Syntrophobotulus glycolicus DSM 8271: one gene and its partner. The protein of the gene in region 1 interacts with the protein of each later gene in a pairwise test. Links are inferred from orthologs where the notes say so. Each region holds a gene or a part of one and is shown in the gene's direction. Other genes may lie near its edges.

Region 1 (3,159 bases):
CGGAGGTAGGCTGGGAATTTCCCTGGCCCGATCAGAAAAAGGAACCGGCCCGTTATTTGGCGGTTAAATATTCCCATCCGCAGTGGCTGGCGGCAAGATGGCTGGCAAGATGGGGGTTGGAGGAAACGGAGAAATTGTGCATTTCCAACAATCTTCCCGCGCCTACCTGTATCCGTACCAATACCCTTAAGATCAGCCGGGAAAACCTTGTTTCACGTTTGGAGAATGAGGGAATTCAGGTTACCCTAAGCGCGAAAACCCCGGAGGGGTTGTTTATCGAAGATTTTGGCGCTCTGGATGAGCTTCTTTCTTATCAGGAAGGCCTTTTTACCGTTCAGGACGAAAGTTCCCAGCTTGTGGCTCATATTCTGGGGGTAAAACCGGGGGAGAGAGTGCTTGACGTATGCTGTGCCCCGGGGGGGAAGACCACTCATCTTGCCCAGTTGATGAACAATCAGGGAACCATCATAGGAAATGATCTTTATCCGGCTAAGCTTTCTCTGGTCAATGAATTGGTGGAACGTCTCGGGATCGGCATAATTCAAACTCAGGCAGGGGACGCCGGAATTCTGGAGGGGATTGAAGGCCGGTTCGATAAAGTTCTGGTCGATGCGCCCTGCTCAGGATTGGGCGTGATCAGGCGGCGAGCTGATTTGCGCTGGCAGAAAAGCGAGCAGGAGATAAAAGAGCTTTCCGAGATCCAAAAAAAAATTCTGCTGAGGGCGGCTGATTTTGTCGCTCCGGGGGGAGAAATGGTTTACTCTACCTGTACGATTGAGCCTGAGGAAAATTTTGAGGTTGTCAAAGTGTTTCGTGCCGAACGCCCGGATTTTTCTTCCGTATCCTTGACAGGTGAAATCAATTTTCCGGTAACGGCCGGGGACAAAAAACAGCTGGCTAAAGGGGTATTTCAAATCCTGCCTCATCTCTACAACATGGATGGATTTTTTCTGGCAAAATTTAGACGGGCAGGTTTATAAAGTCAGGATTGGGTGAATAATATTTAAGATGGAAAAATATGATTGCCGAGGCCTTTCGGAACCTGAGATGGAAAAACTGTGCCTGCAAAACGGAATAAAGAAATTCCGGGCCGATCAGGTTTTCAGGTGGGTGCAGCAAAAAGGTGTCCGGTGCTGGGATGAGATGAAGAACATCGGACAGGAGGATACGGATAAATTAAAGAAAGTATTCTGCCTTCAGCCTTTGGAAATCGTCAAAGAACAAGTTTCTAAAGACGGGACAAGGAAATTTCTTTTTCGTCTTCCTGACGGAGAAAGAATAGAAACTGTTCTGATGGATTATGAAAAAGATCTGTCCAGGAACCGGGAAACGGTATGTGTTTCCACTCAGGTTGGCTGTCCGGTTGGCTGCCCTTTTTGTGCCACCGGAGTGAACGGATTTCACAGGAACCTTTCCGCTGGCGAAATAACCGGTCAAGTGCTGGAGATCGTCCGGCGGATGAGGATAAATGACCCTTCCTTTAACGTAACCAATATTGTTTTTATGGGAATGGGAGAACCATTTCTAAACGAGGAATCCGTTCTCAAGGCCGTTCGGATCCTTAATAGTGAGAATGGGCAAAAGATCGGCATGAGAAGGATGACCATTTCGACAAGCGGGGTAGTTCCGGGAATTATCCGTTTAGCGGAAGAGAACAAGCAGGTGGGACTGGCGATATCCCTCCATTCAGCCCGGAATCATCTCCGGGACATCCTTGTGCCGATGAATAGACGTTATCCCCTTCAGCAATTAATGCGTGCCTGCCGGGAATATGTTAATCAGACGGGAAGGCGGGTAACCTTAGAAATCGCTTTAACCGAGGCCAATGCCAATAAGGATGAAGCAGAGGCCTTAATTCGCTTAATTCAGGGAATGCCGGTTCATATTAATCTGATACCGGTCAATCCTGTAACGGAAAGCAGTATGCAGAGGCCGGCAAAAGAAAAAATAATGGAATTTAAGACATTGCTGGAAGCAAAGAATCTATCGGTTACTGTTCGTGAGGAAAAGGGGACGGACATTGATGCGGCCTGTGGGCAATTAAGACAACGTCTGGAGTGTTAAAAATATGAGCCTGTTAAATAAGTTCGAAACGGCTGCAGAATATCTTTTTACCAATATGTTTAAGAAGACATCCAGCAGTATTCAGCCTGTTGAAGTGGCCGGAAAACTGCTGAAAGCCATGCTCAGGAATAAACAGGTCAGTATCTCCCATGTTTATGTCCCCAATATTTACCGGGTGCAGCTCAATAAGGAAGACTATAAGATTATGGAGAATTTCGGTGAAACATTCCTGCTTGAGCTGGCTCAGCATCTTTATACCGAAGCCGGTAAGCAGGGATATACTTTTCTGACTTTGCCTCTGGTTGAACTATATGCAAATCAGAAAATCGGCCGTGGTGAAATAGAAATCGAAACGGAATATAATGATTCTATTGAGGTAAATTGGGAAAAACAGGCGATTGAAGAAATGATTGTGCAGGATGAGCTGGAAAGAACGACAATTATGCCGAATGATAGAAGATTAACAAATGCGATCATCAATGAAAATAGCAGGAAAAGCGCAGGCGGTCTCGAAATAATTAAAGGAAATGAAGAAGGCAGGATTTATTGTCTGGAGCAGGATATCGTCACTGTCGGCCGGCAGGGAGACTGTGATGTTGAAATCAAAGATGAGGAGATGTCCCGCAAGCATTTTCGTTTGTATCAGGAAAGCAGCAGGTGGTTTATTCAGGATCTGGGGAGTACAAACGGGACTTATGTCAATAAGCTTAAAGTGGATAAATATATGCTGCATCCCGGGGATAAAATTCGGGCCGGTCAGACGGTTATGGTTTTTAAAAGAAAATAAGAAGTTCGGGTGATGATGGTTGCAGGCAGTGCTTGTCATAGGCAGGATCGTATTTGTTCTGGTGATCTACTTGTTTTTATTGAGGCTGTTAACCGTTCTTTTGGCTGATTTGAAAAACAAGGGGATTTTGACCAAGGAAGAATCGGAACTTGGCTGTTTGGAAGTTTTAAACGGAGCCGACATGCTGCCTAAAGGCAGGAAAATCCGTATTGAACCTAAAGGGCTGAAGATTGGGCGCGGGAAACAAAATGATATTGTTGTTCCTGATCATTTTTGTTCCGTAGACCATGCCGAATTCAAATATACTC
Region 2 (3,311 bases), 1.7 Mb from region 1 along the record:
TCAGAAGATTGAAATTGACGGGCTGAACAGGATTGCCAATGAAGAAATCAGTAAGCTGATCGGAAATGTGAAAGGGGAAAACATTTTTACGATTGACACCGCGGATCTAGCCACTAAAATACAATTGCACCCATTTGTCGAGCAGGCGGCAGTGGAAAGAAAGCTGCCTTCCACCTTGAAAGTGGCGATTAAAGAACGGAAAGCCGCTGCCTTAATTGTGGCTGGGGAAAAGGTTGTTGAGGTGGATTTGTCCGGGATCGTTTTAAAGTATTATGAAGGATGGCCCAAAGAGGACAGCCCGGTTTTGACGGGTGTTTCCATCCCGGAGAGCACAGGTCCGGGTCAGAAGGTGTCCAGCCCGGAAATCGATGCTCTGATGAAGTTAGTTGGACAAGTTCCCCCGGAGTTATTGCCGAAAATCAGTGAGATCAGCTATAAGCCTTCCAAGCAGATCAACCTTTATCTCCTGAACGGGATTGAGGTCAGGCTGGGTTATTCCGGGGATTATGCGGAAAAAATCAAGCTGCTGAACGAACTGCTTAACAGCGCTGATTTTCAAGCAGTGGAAAAAAGTATCAAATATATTGATCTGACAGCCGGAAAACCGGTATTAGGATAAACAAACGGAGGTATTCTCACATGTGGCTGCCAATTTTCGGTTTGCTCATCGGGTTAATTATCGGCGCATTCACTCCTTTTACCATACCTGTTGAATATGCTAAATATCTTTCGGTTGCTATTGTTGTGGCGCTTGACACAGTAATGGGCGGGATCAGAGCCTATCAGGAAGAGAGTTTTGACAGCACGGTTTTTCTGAGCGGATTTGTTGTAAATATTATTGCCGCCAGTTTGCTGGCCTTTATTGGGGACCGCATGGGGGTTGACCTGTATCTTGCCGCCATAGTGGCCTTTGGTTCAAGATTATTTCAAAATATCAGCATTATCCGCCGCCATGTCATCAAAAAGTAAGATGCAGGCCGGAGAATGCCCGGGGCAGTAAATATTTTTTATTTCCTGCGGTAAAAAAAGAGGAATAACGGCTTTTAATCTAGAAATTCCTTAGTTAAGTTTTTTCTTTAAAAATAACAGTTGTATTGGAAAAACAGAAAGAATTGATCATAGAGAAGACCGAATCTAAATCATATGAGTCTAAAGAGAGGCAGGGTAAATTAAGATGCTGGAATTTGATACAGACAGTATGCAATTTGCGCGAATTAAAGTTATAGGTGTTGGCGGAGGGGGCAATAACGCTGTAAATAGGATGATTTCCGCCGATCTTAAAGGAGTAGAATTTATCGGTATTAATACAGATGCTCAGGCTTTGCAAATGTCCAGGGCTGCCGAAAAAATACAGATAGGAAACAAGCTGACAAAAGGACTCGGGGCTGGTGCCAATCCTGAGATTGGCCAGAATGCTGCGATCGAAAGCAAGGATGATTTGGCCCAGGTCCTGATGGGAGCAGATATGGTTTTTGTTGCCGCGGGAATGGGCGGAGGTACCGGGACGGGCGCAGCCCCTATTGTTGCCGAAATCGCCCGCAGTGTCGGGGCGCTGACAGTTGGGGTGGTCACAAGGCCGTTTTCTTTTGAAGGCAGGAAAAGGGCGCTTCAAGCCGAACGCGGGATATTGGAGCTGAAAGACAAGGTGGATACCTTGATTACGATTCCGAATGACCGTTTGCTTCAGGTGGTGGACAAGCATACGACGATTCAGGAGGCATTTAAGATTGCCGATGATATCCTTTTGCATGGGGTTCAGGGCATTTCAAATCTCATTACGATTCCGGGCCTGATCAATCTTGATTTTGCCGATGTCAAAACAATTATGTCCGATACAGGTTCGGCCCTGATGGGAATCGGGGTATCCACAGGTGACAACAGGGCGGTGGAAGCGGCCAGAAGGGCAATCTCCAGTCCTCTTTTGGAAACCTCTATCGAGGGAGCAAAAGGGGTCTTATTAAATATTACGGGCGGTTCCAATATGACCCTTTTAGAAGTCAACGAAGCTTCCGAGGTTGTCGGCGAGGCGGCCGATCAGGAAGCCAATATCATATTCGGGGCTGTTATTGACGAATCCCTTAAAGATGATGTCAGGGTTACGGTGATTGCTACCGGCTTTGACCAGAGAAGTACCCCCCAGCATAAAGGAACGACCAATTCCGATCCCATAGGGCAAAAGAACAATATCTTTTCAGATAATGTGGATATTCCTAATTTCCTGAAATTCAGAAAGTAACAGCGGACAGCCATTGGATCAAATCAGGGGAAAAGGATAACGGCTGTAATTTGTTTTCATTTGTAATGAAGGCGTACCGAAGCTTTGTGCTGCGTCTTCGTTTTGTTGTCTTTAAAATTTAATTTGAGACGGGACCAGACAGGCTTGTAAACAGAGAATGACGCATTCCAGGCAATATTCTACTGTTTATTTTTTTTGCTGTTCTTATTGATTTTCACAATGCCTGCTTATCCTACAGAAAACGGGCTTTCCGGCAAAAAATAGCCTGTTTTTACCTAACCAAAACCGACAGGATTTATTTCCCTTTAAAGGTATAATTTTTACATAAGATCCAAAATGGAAAGGGATACAGCCACAAGGATCACCCGGATGATTGAAGGGATACGGCCAAATGTATTACCTGGATATTGTTTTATTGATTAATGGGCTGATGGATGCCCTGATCCTCCTTTTTGCTTCCAAGCTTCTCCACCGCAGGATCTATCCCGCTTTCCTTATTTCAGGCGCTCTGCTCGGAGAAATCCCCATCCTGCTTGCATTGTTCCCGTACAATCCCCTGGTTCATTTAAGCAAAGTGATCATTCCTCTGGCCGTAGCGGGGATAGGCATGCGGGCAAGGTCCTGGGGCGATCTTTGGGAGTGCTTTCTCTATTTTACCGTTCTCACGGCCATGACCGGCGGAGCGGCTTACGCAGGAATCGTTTGGTTTGGATTAGCCGATACGGCTGCCGGCTTCAGCCTGACGCTCGATAATATCTGGCTGCTCCTGGCGCTGATCCTGGTGCTTTGCTTATGCTACAGGTTATGGGGGAAAAACAATGGTAAACAATCTTTTTTTAGTCAGGTGCTGTACCGGATCGAATTGGATTTCGGCGGCGGGTCTGTTCTGAAAACGACGGCTCTCCTCGATACCGGAAATGAGCTGAGGGATCCCCTGACAGATAAGCCGATGATATTGATTCAGGAAAATGTTTCCTTAACAGCTTTGCCCCGGCCAATTGCCGAATTTCTGCAATGTCCGTGGCGCGATCTGGCCGACCCCTGTTCTCTGCTCTGGAACAGCAGCAATAACATC

The links.
Region 2: the proteins of rlmN (region 1) and ftsZ interact in binary tests that used the Escherichia coli proteins (3 or more experiments, as listed by UniProt). The link is inferred for Syntrophobotulus glycolicus DSM 8271 from one-to-one orthologs.

The regions. Positions count from the first base shown.
Region 1 is NC_015172.1:2,376,876-2,380,034, reverse strand. Bases 199-3,031 are described here. They hold rlmN (dual-specificity RNA methyltransferase RlmN), read left to right. Parts: upstream 199-999; coding sequence 1,000-2,064; downstream 2,065-3,031. Other genes in these bases: SGLY_RS11730 (FHA domain-containing protein), read left to right, coding at 2,871-3,031; SGLY_RS11735 (FHA domain-containing protein), read left to right, coding at 2,069-2,851; rsmB (16S rRNA (cytosine(967)-C(5))-methyltransferase RsmB), read left to right, coding at 199-980. Outside these bases: more of rsmB, read left to right, coding at 1-198; more of SGLY_RS11730, read left to right, coding at 3,032-3,159.
Region 2 is NC_015172.1:636,170-639,480, forward strand. The notes cover bases 221-3,205. They hold ftsZ (cell division protein FtsZ), read left to right. Parts: upstream 221-1,174; coding sequence 1,175-2,236; downstream 2,237-3,205. Other genes in these bases: SGLY_RS03345 (cell division protein FtsQ/DivIB), read left to right, coding at 221-619; SGLY_RS03350 (small basic family protein), read left to right, coding at 640-969; SGLY_RS03360 (sigma-E processing peptidase SpoIIGA), read left to right, coding at 2,628-3,205. Also shown: more of SGLY_RS03345, read left to right, coding at 1-220; more of SGLY_RS03360, read left to right, coding at 3,206-3,311. UniProt on the Escherichia coli protein: Essential cell division protein that forms a contractile ring structure (Z ring) at the future cell division site. The regulation of the ring assembly controls the timing and the location of cell division.